2 regions of the Solibacillus sp. FSL R7-0682 genome follow, and region 1 is predicted to be linked to the other one. Evidence: a T-box and tRNA genes for the amino acid it is inferred to sense, from the RefSeq annotation. Region 1 holds a T-box; the other holds one or more tRNA genes.
The links. The T-box of region 1 lies ahead of trpS (tryptophan--tRNA ligase). A T-box ahead of a tRNA ligase gene usually reads a tRNA of that ligase, here a tRNA-Trp.
Positions count from the first base shown of each region.

Region 2: it encodes a tRNA-Trp, which carries the amino acid that the T-box ahead of trpS (tryptophan--tRNA ligase) is inferred to sense. The anticodon was not compared.

Region 1 is NZ_JBBOUI010000001.1:3,243,059-3,250,540, forward strand. Features, by position in the region: gene MKZ17_RS16465 (competence protein CoiA) at 1-381, opposite strand, end outside; gene mecA (adaptor protein MecA) at 610-1,257, opposite strand; gene spxA (transcriptional regulator SpxA) at 1,768-2,166, opposite strand; T-box leader at 2,680-2,893, shown strand; gene trpS (tryptophan--tRNA ligase) at 2,957-3,946, shown strand; gene fabF (beta-ketoacyl-ACP synthase II) at 4,199-5,440, opposite strand; gene MKZ17_RS16490 (beta-ketoacyl-ACP synthase III) at 5,492-6,427, opposite strand; gene MKZ17_RS16495 (YjzD family protein) at 6,652-6,849, shown strand; gene MKZ17_RS16500 (ATP-dependent Clp protease ATP-binding subunit) at 6,899-7,482, opposite strand, start outside.
Region 2 is NZ_JBBOUI010000001.1:577,717-585,198, forward strand. Features, by position in the region: rRNA gene MKZ17_RS02920 (23S ribosomal RNA) at 1-2,786, shown strand, start outside; rRNA gene rrf (5S ribosomal RNA) at 2,923-3,038, shown strand; tRNA gene MKZ17_RS02930 (tRNA-Asn) at 3,054-3,128, shown strand; tRNA gene MKZ17_RS02935 (tRNA-Ser) at 3,139-3,230, shown strand; tRNA gene MKZ17_RS02940 (tRNA-Glu) at 3,246-3,320, shown strand; tRNA gene MKZ17_RS02945 (tRNA-Val) at 3,343-3,418, shown strand; tRNA gene MKZ17_RS02950 (tRNA-Met) at 3,436-3,510, shown strand; tRNA gene MKZ17_RS02955 (tRNA-Asp) at 3,514-3,589, shown strand; tRNA gene MKZ17_RS02960 (tRNA-Phe) at 3,612-3,687, shown strand; tRNA gene MKZ17_RS02965 (tRNA-Thr) at 3,700-3,775, shown strand; tRNA gene MKZ17_RS02970 (tRNA-Tyr) at 3,782-3,865, shown strand; tRNA gene MKZ17_RS02975 (tRNA-Trp) at 3,873-3,946, shown strand; tRNA gene MKZ17_RS02980 (tRNA-His) at 3,977-4,052, shown strand; tRNA gene MKZ17_RS02985 (tRNA-Gln) at 4,079-4,153, shown strand; tRNA gene MKZ17_RS02990 (tRNA-Gly) at 4,166-4,240, shown strand; tRNA gene MKZ17_RS02995 (tRNA-Cys) at 4,248-4,321, shown strand; tRNA gene MKZ17_RS03000 (tRNA-Leu) at 4,372-4,453, shown strand; gene MKZ17_RS03005 (hypothetical protein) at 4,574-5,074, shown strand; gene nagB (glucosamine-6-phosphate deaminase) at 5,465-6,178, shown strand; gene MKZ17_RS03015 (DMT family transporter) at 6,215-7,096, opposite strand; gene MKZ17_RS03020 (S66 peptidase family protein) at 7,289-7,482, shown strand, end outside.

The sequences.
Region 1 (7,482 bases):
TTCAGGAGGAATTTTACTACACTGAAATTCAATTGCAAATTGTTGGTCATTATGTGAGATAAGAAGATCTGGTCTTTGCTGAATTTCAGATAAAAATGGTTCTAATTCTGTCTGTACATTACGTTTTGAAAAGAAGGTAAATAATTGCTGTTTCCCCATCAGATGCGCTAGAGTCTCCCCTTCTGAAAAGAAAGAATCACATTCGCTACTTTTTCGATGCGCAAAATGCGGTATTTTTATTTGGCCTGCCTTTAAAAGTAGTTGCTCTTTACATTGTGGGCAAAAAAATTTCTCCTTATACTTTCGTTCTAGTAGCATTTCTCTAGATAGATCTTTCGTAATCTGAAAAAGCTCTTGATGTTCAGTTAATGCAACGAGCATATACACCACCTCTTTTTACTTATCGTACCGGCAGATAACAAAGGTTTCAACTTATTAAAAATAACTATTGGCAATATTTTTTTTTTGCGCTTTTTTGAAGAGTAATAGAATTGAGGTAACATTGATTTTTCGATTGACACTCCCACATATTGTCGTTCCTAATTAAGTCCACTAGTATAGAATCCCAAAAAAGACCGCCCTTTATTGGACGGTCTCTACCTTGTTCTTTTAAAAGAAGTTATTAATTGTTTCAAAGCACTTTTCTGGAATAATTGCTTCTGCGTATTCTTCTAGACGATGAATCGTCAACTTCGAAGATGCTAAATATTCGCTACATAGAGCAACGATATCTTTTGCTTCTTGTAACTCTATATCTTGTAAATCTACAAATAAATAAAAATTGTCTTCCCATTTATAAAGCGCCGATTTCACACCAAATTGTGCGGCACGTGCTGCTAACGGTACTAACTCATCTATATCTTTAAAACGGAAACGTGCATTTTCAATTTGCTCTGCCTCTTTAGCTGACTTCCCTAACGAATTAAATAGCGATTCTTCCATTTCATTTAATTGATCTGTTATATGAAGGTCATCCTCGAAAGAACCTGCCATCGATGAAGTATCGGAATCATTATTGACAGATGCACGTGTGACAACGACCTCTAACCCAATCTCAGATGCATTAATATGAATCCAAATGGGACCATCTAAATCGAAGTAATCGTCAGTGTTTACTTCGCCAATAACATCCCAGAAAAGCTCTTCACCTTTCGCGCGATTGTACCAAATTTCTTCACGGCTATAACCGCGGTCCTCTATATCACTATACGTAATAAAAAGTTTTAACGTATTTTCATTAATGCGTTCGATGTCCATTAGACCTCAACTCCCTTCACAGTCATTCATAGAACTCCATGTCACTTCAAAAAACCATTATTTCTCTTTAGAAAGGCATATGTTATGCGTTAAAGCATCAAATAATGTCCTTACCCATGTCTATATAAAGTTACTTCCCTATAGACTAAATAGTTTAAACAGCATGTCGCTCTATAACATCGGCACCAAGTACTTTATAAAACTGTCATAAAGTATCTATAACTCTATTGTATGATGTCTTGCACTAAAATGAAAAGGAAAAACGTTGGGGAAATAAAATTATTTGAATTATTGAAATTGTATTGTACCTTCTCCTCGAAATCAAGCGTAAAATAAACAGAGCGAGGAAGATGGAATAAAGAAAATGCCAAAGAAGGCGCATAATAAGTGCAAATCAGCTGATTCAAAAACATAGCTTATAAAAATAAATATGTTACATCCTATTCTAAAAAAGAAAAAAAAGATGTTACAACCGCATATTTGCACCCGTAACATCATACATACTAATATTTAGTTGACCATACGCTGTGCTTCTTGTAACTGGTAGGCACGAACTTTACGAGGTAGGAATCGACGAATTTCATCTTCGTTATAGCCTACTTGCAAACGTTTTTCATCCAAAATAATTGGACGACGTAATAACCCTGGGTATTCTTGGATTAATTCATATAAACGTTGTAATGGTAAAGTCTCAACATCGACGTTTAATTTTTGGAAAATTTTAGATCGAGTAGAAATAATCTCATCCGTACCGTCTTCTGTCATACGTAAAATCTCTTTAATTTCACTAATTGTTAGAGGTTCAGAAAAAATGTTACGCTCTGTATATGGAATGTCATGCTCCTCTAGCCATGCTTTTGCTTTTCGACATGAAGTACAACTTGGTGAAGTAAATAATGTAACTAACATTGCCTCACTTCCTCTCTAATTGATTTCAATTGTTACACGGTCTCATCTTGTCTGGAGACTATAATATCATTCAAATTGAATGATAAAAATTCACTCATATGAAGTAAAATGTAAACATTAAAATACTTAATTTAGAATTAATTTAATTTAAGATTCTGTACTTATTATACATGAATCCCTCACATTTGGATATAGATTGTCAATAAAAAAATGACGATTCTATATACTTTTTATGCGCTGATTATCTCGGAATCACATAATTTTAATAACTCCAGTCACTTGATTAAATTTACCCTAAAAACCTACATGATAAACGTCCACTAATTTAAAAGTGATTCTCATTTAATAAAATCAATTGATAAAATAGTTTGATAATATTATTGCTATTCATATGATCATTGAATTACTACATCTAATATGACCTATTAACTTGTCTTTTATACTTTTTCAAACTTTTTTTTCGAAAAGATTGCATTTATTTCTCGCAATGCGTTATAATCACTCACAAGATTATGAAAAACTATGACGAAGAGTAGTACATTTAACGCGAATGTTTAGAGAGTCTGTGGTTGGTGCAAACAGATCATTCATTAAATGGAATGGACTTCCGAGTTAGCTTTATGAACGTTTTCCTAGTAGTAAAGCTCGTCCCTTCACGTTACGAAGAAGAGTGGCCTTTACGGGCAAGCTGGGTGGTACCGCGGATTCAACATCATTCGTCCCTTCTATAGTTATATAGAGGACGCATGATGTTTTTTGTTTTTAATGAAGAATTCGAGGAGGAAACACAATGAAAACAATCTTTTCAGGTGTACAACCAACAGGAACAATTACACTAGGCAACTATATCGGTGCCATCAAACAATTCCCTGCCTTACAGGAAGAAGGGAATGCAATTTATTGCATCGTGGATCAACATGCGATTACAGTACCTCAAGACCGACTAGAACTCCGTAAAAATATTCGCTCGCTAGCAGCAATGTATATCGCAGTTGGCATCGATCCAAAAAAATCAACTTTATTTATTCAATCCGAAGTACCCGCACACGCACAGGCAGGCTGGTTATTACAATGTGTCGCTACAATCGGTGAGTTAGAGCGTATGACACAATATAAAGATAAATCAAATGGTAAGGAAACTGTTTTAGCAGCACTGTTAACGTATCCACCATTAATGGCAGCGGACATTCTTTTATACAATACGGACATTGTTCCTGTTGGAGACGACCAAAAACAACATATCGAATTAACACGTGATTTAGCGGAACGCTTCAACAAAAAATACAACGATGTATTAACAATTCCAGACATTCAATTACCAAAAGAAGGCGCACGTATTAAATCGCTACAAGAGCCTACGAAAAAAATGTCGAAGTCAGATCCAAATACAAAGGCTACGATCCGATTATTAGATACGCCAAAAGAAATTGAAAAGAAAATTAAATCTGCCGTGACAGATTCAGAAGGCATCGTAAAATACGATGTCGAAAACAAGCCAGGCGTTTCTAATCTATTAACAATTGAGTCTGCTTTAACAGGTGCTACAATTGTTGACTTAGAAATGAAATATGAAGGCAAAGGCTACGGTGATTTCAAAGCTGGTGTTGCCGAGGCAGTTATCACACATATTACGCCAATTCAAGAACGTTATTATGCGTTAATCGATTCTCCAGAATTAGATGATATTTTAGATGAAGGCGCGCTAAAAGCTAACGCAATTGCTTCTAAAACACTTAAGAAAATGGAGAACGCGATGGGCTTAGGGCGTAAACGACGATAAACATCCCACATAAAGCACCACATAATAAATAGATTTCTACACTATTCAATATGTACAAGATGACTGCACGCCACGCATAGCCGAGCGTTCGGTAATTTAAGTACATAATAATATTACTAATTGACATTACACAAATTCCATAAAAAAACAAAAAAAGTACAAAGCGTGTCAGGTCATACCCTCCTTTGTACAATTGTACGAAAAAACAACGTGCCGCATGACGCAACACGTTGTTTTTTTCATTACAACTTATTAATTTACATATTTTTTAAATAACAAGCATGCATTATGTCCACCAAAACCTAAAGAATTACTTAAAGCATAGTCTACAGATGCGTTACGAGCTTCATTCGGAATATAGTCTAAATCACATTCCGGATCAGGATCATGTAAATTCATCGTTGGTGGTAAAATTCCTTCTTTTAAGGCAAGCACTGTAAAGATTGCTTCAATCCCTCCTGCTGCACCAAGTAAGTGACCAGTCATACTCTTTGTTGAGCTCATCGCCAGTTTATAAGCATGATTACCAAATACTGTTTTGACAGCCTGAGTTTCAAATAAGTCGTTATATGGTGTACTTGTACCATGGGCATTAATATAACCGACCTGGTCAGGCGCAACTTTCGCATCGTCCAAAGCCATTTGCATCGCACGAGCTGCCCCTTCGCCATTTGGTGCCGGTGCTGTAATATGATGTGCATCTCCTGTCGCACCATAACCTACTACTTCACCATAAATTTTAGCACCACGCTTTTTCGCATGCTCAAGCTCTTCTAGTATTAAAATTCCTGCTCCTTCACCAATAACAAAGCCATCACGGTTTTTATCAAATGGACGAGAAGCCGTCTGGATATCAGGGTTCATTGACAATGCTGTACTCGCACTAAATCCAGCAACAGCCATTGTTACTATTGGTGCTTCAGTACCACCAGTAATCATCACATCCGCGTCACCGCGCTCAATAACTTTAAAGGCATCACCTATTGAGTTTGTACCAGAAGCACATGCAGTAACAGAGCAAGAATTTACACCCTTCGCTCCTAAATAAATTGATACTTGACCCGATGCCATATCAGGAATCATCATCGGAACGAAGAATGGGCTCACTCGGCGAACGCCACGCTCTTGGAACGTTAAAAATTGTTGCTCGTGAGTTTCCATTCCACCAATTCCCGAACCAATCCAAACGCCAACACGAGGAGCCATTTCTTCAGTAATTGTTAAATTTGCATCTTTTGCAGCCATCATTGAAGCAGCTAGAGCATAATGAGTGAAACGATCCATTTTACGTGCTTCTTTTCGTTCAATATACTCTTCAATATTGAAGTCTTTTACTTCAGCTGCTACCGATACTGTAAATTTACTCGTATCAACCCGAGTCAACGGGCCGATTCCAGATTTTCCCGCAATTATATTTTCCCATGACTGTTCAGCACTGTTACCTACAGGTGTAACGGCGCCAATTCCTGTAACGACAACTCTTCTCTTTTCCATCGATTCCATACTCCCTTTTAAAATCTAATTTATTTTCTATTCATCACTCTTTTATTTTCCCCATTTCACAGCGAGAGCTCCCCAAGTAAGTCCCCCACCAAAACCAACTAAAACAACGATATCATCATCTTTAATCTTGCCTTCTGCCAAATCATCGACAATCGATATGCCAATTGAAGCTGCCGAAGTATTTCCGTAATGCTGGATCGTTTTCGACATTTTTTCTTCTGGTAACCCTAGACGTTCCCGAGCAGCTTCCATAATTCGAATATTGGCTTGATGCGGAACTAAATAATCCACATCTTCCTTTGTTAAACCTGCTTTTTCAATAACACTTAATGCTGATTCGCCCATTTGACGTACCGCAAATTTAAATACTTCTCGACCATTCATAAATATATGATTATCATTATTTAAAAATAGATGTTTACCACCTGTGCCATCTGCGCCAAGCTCGAAGGATAAAATACCACGCCCTTCAGAAACTTTACCAATAACCGCAGCACAAGCACCATCACCGAATAAGATTGCCGTATTACGATCTTCCCAATCTACAATTTTCGTTAATTTTTCTACACCTACTACTAATATATAGTCATAGCTATTACTTTCAACAAATTGTTTTGCAATCGTAGTCGCATAAATAAAGCCTGAGCATGCTGCAGAAATATCCATCGCACCACATCCTGATGCCCCTAATCGTTCTTGGATTTGACATGCGACACTTGGGAAGTTTTGATCTTGTGTGACAGTTGCAACGATAATTAAGCCAAGCTGATCCGCTGAAATCCCGGCATCTGTAAGTGCTTTTTCTGCTGCTTTAAATGCTAAATCAGATGTCTCTTCTCCTTCAGCAATATGACGGCGTTCAATGCCCGTACGTGTACGAATCCATTCATCCGATGTATCTAAAAATTTTTCAAAATCTGCATTTGTCATTACTTTTTCGGGAACATATTTGCTAATCCCGATAATCCCTGCATTCATTCATTTGCCCCCTTGTTTTCAAACATTCCCCTTTAAAAATAACACTAATTATTAGTAGTTGGTCATAATTATAGACGATAAATTATTTGAAAACAACTATAATATTTTTGACAACTTGAGGAAAAGTTGTATTCACTCTTTTATTTTTAGGTTAAGCTATGGTATGATATTGAAGATGTATTTTCATAATAACGATAGAAATAAATTCAGGTGGGGTGAATTTGATGCAATATATTATTACTTTCTTCTGGTCATTCCTATTAGTAGCAATGTTAAACTACGTAGTAAGCTCTGTAATGGGTGTAGACTTTAACTTCATGAATGGCGTAATTATTTCATTAGTATTCAGTGTATTAGTAATTATCATTGCTGCAGTGATTCCAAACGAATCAACTCCAGACGCAGAAGCTGAACATCATTAATTAAAAAAACACAACCCATGCATAGTTTGCATAAGTTGTGTTTTTTGTTTTATTTCTTAATTTTTATCTCGCCATTTTCTATTAAAATCGACAATGTTTCTCCAGCAATAACCTCACCTTTTAACAACTCCCGCGCTACAATCGTTTCTAAGTGACGTTGCACAAATCGTTTTAACGGGCGGGCACCGAATTGCGGATCGATTCCGTTTTCCACAATCCAATCCACTACATCATCTTCTACATCTAGCGTAATTTCCTGCTCTGCAACACGCGCTTGTAGCTGTTGCACATATTTCCAAGCAATCGCATGGAAGTGCTCATTTGTTAAGGCATGGAACAGAATAATATCATCCATTCGGTTAAGTAACTCTGGTTTAAAGTGCTGGCGTAAAGCTGCTAGTACAAGGGCTTCTGCTTCCTCACCTTGCTCTAAAAGGTACTGAGACCCAATATTGGACGTTAAAATGATGACCGTATTTGTAAAGTTCACCATCCTACCTTGGCTATCCGTAATACGTCCATCATCTAACATTTGCAGTAAAATATTTGCAACATCTGGATGTGCCTTTTCAATCTCATCTAATAAGACAACCGAATATGGATTACGACGAACTGCTTCTGTCAGTTGGCCAC
Region 2 (7,482 bases), 2.7 Mb from region 1:
GGATAGTATCTACACGTGAATACATAGCGTGATGAGGACAGACGCAGGGAACTGAAACATCTAAGTACCTGCAGGAACAGAAAGAAAATTCGATTCCCTGAGTAGCGGCGAGCGAAACGGGAAGAGCCCAAACCAAAGAGCTTGCTCTTTGGGGTTGTAGGACACTCTATACGGAGTTACAAAAGAATGATTTAGATGAAGCGACTTGGAAAGGTCCGCGAAACAAGGTAAAAGCCCTGTAGTCAAAAAGTCATTCCCTCTTGAGTGTATCCTGAGTACGGCGGAACACGTGAAATTCCGTCGGAATCCGGGAGGACCATCTCCCAAGGCTAAATACTACCTAGTGACCGATAGTGAACCAGTACCGTGAGGGAAAGGTGAAAAGCACCCCGGGAGGGGAGTGAAATAGATCCTGAAACCGTGTGCCTACAAGTAGTTAGAGCCCGTTAATGGGTGATAGCGTGCCTTTTGTAGAATGAACCGGCGAGTTACGATTACGTGCGAGGTTAAGTTGAGAAGACGGAGCCGCAGCGAAAGCGAGTCTGAATAGGGCGAATTAGTACGTGGTCGTAGACCCGAAACCAGGTGATCTACCCATGTCCAGGGTGAAGGTGAGGTAACACTTACTGGAGGCCCGAACCCACGCACGTTGAAAAGTGCGGGGATGAGGTGTGGGTAGCGGAGAAATTCCAATCGAACCTGGAGATAGCTGGTTCTCTCCGAAATAGCTTTAGGGCTAGCCTCGTGATTGAGAATACCGGAGGTAGAGCACTGTTTGGACTAGGGGGGCATCTCGCTTTACCGAATTCAGACAAACTCCGAATGCCGGATATTTATACACGGGAGTCAGACTGCGAGTGATAAGATCCGTAGTCAAAAGGGAAACAGCCCAGACCACCAGCTAAGGTCCCAAAGTAATCGTTAAGTGGAAAAGGATGTGGCGTTGCTTAGACAACCAGGATGTTGGCTTAGAAGCAGCCATCATTTAAAGAGTGCGTAATAGCTCACTGGTCGAGTGACGCTGCGCCGAAAATGTATCGGGGCTAAACGATTCACCGAAGCTGTGGATGCATACCGTTGGTATGCGTGGTAGGAGAGCGTTCTAAGTGCGTTGAAGTCAGACCGGAAGGACTGGTGGAGCGCTTAGAAGTGAGAATGCCGGTATGAGTAGCGAAAGACGGGTGAGAATCCCGTCCACCGTATGACTAAGGTTTCCTGAGGAAGGCTCGTCCGCTCAGGGTTAGTCGGGACCTAAGCCGAGGCCGATAGGCGTAGGCGATGGACAACAGGTTGATATTCCTGTACCACCTCCTCACCGTTTGAGAAATGGGGGGACGCAGTAGGATAGGGTAAGCAGAGCGTTGGTTGTCTCTGTTCAAGCAGTAAGGCGTGTGTGTAGGCAAATCCGCACACTATAACGTTGAGCTGTGATGACGAGCTCGTATGAGCGAAGTTCCTGATTTCACACTGCCAAGAAAAGCCTCTATCGAGGTGAGAGGTGCCCGTACCGCAAACCGACACAGGTAGTCGAGGAGAGAATCCTAAGGTGTGCGAGAGAACTCTCGTTAAGGAACTCGGCAAAATGACCCCGTAACTTCGGGAGAAGGGGTGCTCTTGAGCGTGCAAGCGCATGAGAGCCGCAGTGAATAGGCCCAGGCGACTGTTTAGCAAAAACACAGGTCTCTGCAAAACCGTAAGGTGACGTATAGGGGCTGACGCCTGCCCGGTGCTGGAAGGTTAAGAGGAGTGGTTAGCGCAAGCGAAGCTGCGAATTGAAGCCCCAGTAAACGGCGGCCGTAACTATAACGGTCCTAAGGTAGCGAAATTCCTTGTCGGGTAAGTTCCGACCCGCACGAAAGGCGTAACGATCTGGGCACTGTCTCAACGAGAGACTCGGTGAAATTATAGTACCTGTGAAGATGCAGGTTACCCGCGACAGGACGGAAAGACCCCGTGGAGCTTTACTGTAGCCTGATATTGAATTTTGGTACAACTTGTACAGGATAGGTAGGAGCCAGAGATCTCGGAGCGCCAGCTTCGAAGGAGGCGTCGGTGGGATACTACCCTGGTTGTATTGAACTTCTAACCCATGCCCCTTAGCGGGGTAGGAGACAGTGTCAGGCGGACAGTTTGACTGGGGCGGTCGCCTCCTAAAAGGTAACGGAGGCGCCCAAAGGTTCCCTCAGAATGGTTGGAAATCATTCGAAGAGTGTAAAGGCATAAGGGAGCTTGACTGCGAGACCTACAAGTCGAGCAGGGTCGAAAGACGGGCTTAGTGATCCGGTGGTTCCGCATGGAAGGGCCATCGCTCAACGGATAAAAGCTACCCCGGGGATAACAGGCTTATCTCCCCCAAGAGTCCACATCGACGGGGAGGTTTGGCACCTCGATGTCGGCTCATCGCATCCTGGGGCTGTAGTCGGTCCCAAGGGTTGGGCTGTTCGCCCATTAAAGCGGTACGCGAGCTGGGTTCAGAACGTCGTGAGACAGTTCGGTCCCTATCCGTCGTGGGCGTAGGAAATTTGAGAGGAGCTGTCCTTAGTACGAGAGGACCGGGATGGACACACCGCTGGTGTACCAGTTGTCTTGCCAAAGGCATCGCTGGGTAGCTATGTGTGGACGGGATAAGTGCTGAAAGCATCTAAGCATGAAGCCCCCCTCAAGATGAGATTTCCCATTACGCAAGTAAGTAAGACCCCTGAAAGACGATCAGGTAGATAGGTTCGAGGTGGAAGTGCGGTGACGTATGGAGCTGACGAATACTAATCGGTCGAGGACTTAACCACATTTTATTGCAAATTCAATGAAACGTTTATCCAGTTTTGAAAGAACAAAAGATGAATAAAATCATCAAAAAAATATTAAAAAACACTTGATATTTATGCAAGATGTAGTATAATAAGTAATGTCTTTCAAAATAAGTCTAGTGATGATGGCAAAGAGGTCACACCCGTTCCCATACCGAACACGGAAGTTAAGCTCTTTAGCGCCGATGGTAGTTGGGGGCTTCCCCCTGTGAGAGTAGGACGTCGCTAGGCTTACATATAAATCATTCCGAAGTAGCTCAGTGGTAGAGCAACCGGCTGTTAACCGGTTGGTCGTAGGTTCGAGTCCTACCTTCGGAGCCATATTAATCTTGGAGAGTTGTCCGAGAGGCCGAAGGAGCACGATTGGAAATCGTGTATGCGGGTAACCCTGCATCAAGGGTTCAAATCCCTTACTCTCCGCCAGCCAATTTTATTAATGGCCCGTTGGTCAAGTGGTTAAGACACCGCCCTTTCACGGCGGTAACACGGGTTCGAATCCCGTACGGGTCACCATTTCCATTATTAAATCCAGCATGGAGGATTAGCTCAGCTGGGAGAGCACCTGCCTTACAAGCAGGGGGTCGGCGGTTCGAGCCCGTCATCCTCCACCATAAAAAAATAGTATTATCGCGGGGTGGAGCAGTGGTAGCTCGTCGGGCTCATAACCCGAAGGTCGCAGGTTCAAGTCCTGTCCCCGCAACCAAATGGTCCCGTGGTGTAGCGGTTAACATGCCTGCCTGTCACGCAGGAGATCGCCGGTTCGATCCCGGTCGGGACCGCCATTTTAATAAATTTAATTTATATGGGTCAGTAGCTCAGTTGGTAGAGCATTAGATTGAAGCTCTAAGTGTCGGCGGTTCGATTCCGTCCTGACCCACCATATAAAGATTTTGCCGGTGTAGCTCAGTTGGTAGAGCAACTGACTTGTAATCAGTAGGTCGAGGGTTCGACTCCTTTCGCCGGCACCATTACCTGGAGGGGTAGCGAAGTGGCTAAACGCGGCGGACTGTAAATCCGCTCCTTAGGGTTCGGCGGTTCGAATCCGTCCCCCTCCACCATCTTTATAGGGGCATAGTTTAAAGGTAGAACTACGGTCTCCAAAACCGTCAGTGTGGGTTCGATTCCTACTGCCCCTGCCAATTTTTAAAATAAACATAATAATTTTCATGGCGGTTGTGGCGAAGTGGTTAACGCACCTGATTGTGGTTCAGGCATTCGTGGGTTCGATTCCCATCAGTCGCCCCATTTTTAATATAAAACATTTAAAGCTTTGGGGTATAGCCAAGCGGTAAGGCAACGGATTTTGATTCCGTCATGCCCTGGTTCGAATCCAGGTACCCCAGCCATTTTTTTATTTTGCGGAAGTAGTTCAGTGGTAGAACACCACCTTGCCAAGGTGGGGGTCGCGAGTTCGAACCTCGTCTTCCGCTCCAATATTATGGCGGCATAGCCAAGTGGTAAGGCACAGGTCTGCAACACCTTTATCACCGGTTCAAATCCGGTTGCCGCCTCCATAATTTATCAAATCGGTTAAACCGGTTTTTTTTTACTCTTTTTTTGTTTTGCCGATATGGCGGAATTGGCAGACGCGCCGGACTCAAAATCCGGTTCCTTCTGGAGTGTCGGTTCGACCCCGACTATCGGTATACTTAGCTTAATGTAGCTTACACAATAAAAGCGTCAAAGCCTTATTAAACAAGGGTTTGACGCTTTTTGTGAATTTAGGTAGAACACCTATTACCAATTAATATAAAAGGAGGTGCAAGATGAAAATTAAGTCAATTTTAATTCCTCTTTTAGTATTGATACTATTTGGTTGTAATTATAATGATGAAAACACAATTAGTCATGAAAAACAAAATAATAAACAACTAAATAAGATGCAAATAGTTTCTTCAGATGAAGATGATTTTACTTTTACAATTACAAGCGATAAAAAAATATACTCCAAAGGTGAAAAAGTTGATATTGAAGCAAACCTTTTGTATAACGGGAAATCTTCCGAAGTAATAGTAAGAGGTGGAGGAAATTTAATCACCTCGGAAGTATTGAATGAACTTGGAGAAGAAATTAGTCCACGCTATTCGAGAGAGGATATTGCTCTTCCTTACACTTTTGCAAAAGGTCAACCCGTCATACTTAATACAACTGACATTGATACAACGCATTTAGATCTTGGCAAAGTTACAGTTAATGCAACTGTTGAATTTTATCTAAATCAAAAAGATTATAAGTTAAATAATGAATTGGTTTTTACTATTAAATAAATTCCTACTCTTTATGGCATATAGCAAACGGTGAAGCCTGAATATAGCAAACGTCATCTTTTTATTTACTGTCGAAGGGTGCTAAATTATTGCAAGTATGTGGTTTTGTTTATTAAGTAATATCTAGAGTATCCGTATCAATTCACGTGAAGAATCCTTAAGAAATTAAGGATTTTTTTTTTTATTTAATATGAACGAGTTGCTATTCATTTAATAAAAACAGTTATAATTTCAATAAAATTGTGAACTTTAATTTATATCGAAGAAATGTTAATGGAATTCAATTAGAATGGACATATTGTAGTTTAATTTAAATCATTATACCTCATTAGAATGTATTTGCTAAATTTACGGAAGTAGGGAAGTTACTTGAATAATACAGAAACTAATATGAAATGGATAGAGGCTAATAATTATGATGAGTTAAGTAAACTAGCCGCTGACATATTTAAAAATCAGTTAAAGAAAAATAGGAATACGGTGTTTGGGATGGCGACAGGTGGCACGCCAAAAGGATTTTATCAAGAACTTGTTCAAGCGTATAGAGCTGGGGACATTTCGTTTGCTGAGGCAAAAACGTTTAACTTGGACGAGTATGTTGGAATTGATCCAGCAAATAAAGCTAGCTATCATTATTATATGAATCAATACTTATTTAATCATATTGATATAAAACCGGAAAATATATTTGTGCCAAAAGGTAATACGGATGATTTATGTAATGCTGCAGCTCATTACGAGGAACTGATTGAACAGGCTGGGGATATTGATATTCAATTACTAGGTATTGGTGTTAATGGTCATATTGGATTTAATGAGCCCGGTACATCCTTTAAAACAGGTACGCATGTTGTAAATCTCACTGCCTCAACTCGTGAAGCTAATAAAATATACTTTAATTCGATTAATGATGTACCGACTAAAGCAATTACAATGGGGATCCAAACAATATTAAATGCCAAAAAGGTAGTATTATTAATTGCTGGGGCTACTAAGCAAGATGCATTTGATCGCTTACGTAGTGGTGTGATTTCCGAGGATTTCCCTGCAAGTGCCTTACACACTCATGCAGATGTTGTCGTTATTTACACAGAGGTAAAATAAGAAAAGGAGTGCAATTATTTTCTGCACTCCTTTTGTCTATTTTTTTATTGTAGAGACGATTACACCTGCAATTACTGTTAAGCCACCAATTATTTGAGCCACGAATAATCGCTCATCTAAAAATAGCACAGCAAAAATGGTTGCAAATACAGGGATGAAATTTAAATAAATGCTGGCTTTATTTGCTCCTAATGCAACAACTCCAGTATTCCAACTTAGAAAAGCAATAATAGAGGCAACGATACCTACGTATAAAATGCCACTTATTGTAGAAATGCTCCATGTAATCGAATGCTCTGTTGCAAGTAATTCATAAGCAGTAAACGGAATAAGCATAATTGCACCGATCGCAATCGTTACTAAAAATGTAGAGTTGCCTGGTAATTTACCTGCATATTTTTTGATGAGCAATGAATAAATACTCCAACAAAATACAGCAATAAGTACGATTAAGTCTCCTTTATTAAACGTAAATGAAAGAAGGCTTTTCAAGGAACCACCTGATATGATAAAGATAACTCCAGTAAGGGATAGTAATGTCCCGAAAATTTGATATTTCGATAAATGTTCCTTTAACAAAATAAAGCTTAATATGTATATCATAATGGGCGTCGAAGAATTCATTAATGAAGCATTAATAGAGGTTGTATAGTGAAGTCCGATATAGACAAGTGTATTAAATGCTGCAACCCCAGTGAATGCTAATATAAGGACAATACCCCAATGTTGTTTAAGAATAGGCCATTCTTTTTTAGTACGGCGATAGGTGATTGGGAAAAAAATTAAAAATGCGACGATCCAGCGTAAAAATGCGAGCGTGATAGGAGGAATGTCTCCAGAAATCGCACGTCCAATAACAAAGTTACCACCCCATAATAATGTAGCTAACAGGAGTAGTAGCTGTGGTGGAAATTTCATAGTCGTACAGCTCCTTATGTAAGAAATGATTTCGCCCTATAAAAGCGTGGATGGTGAAATCTATTATTCCGTGGAAATATTGTTTAAAGTTTCATTTTACTATTATAGGAGCTGATAGGAACGATTTGCAATGGGATTTACGTAAAACGCTATGATACAATTACGACAGTAGAAAATGGAGGTAGATAGAAGATGAAGATCCGTCCAGAAAGATTAAACGTTGGTGACACAGTTGGACTTGTTGCATTAAGTAGTCCAATCAGGCTGGAAGCATTAGGCGATAAATTAGCATTATTAGACGAGTTAGGTCTTAAATATAAAATTGGACAAACAATACAATCATACAATGGGTATTTAGCTGGTAGCGATGAGGAACGGTTAGAAGA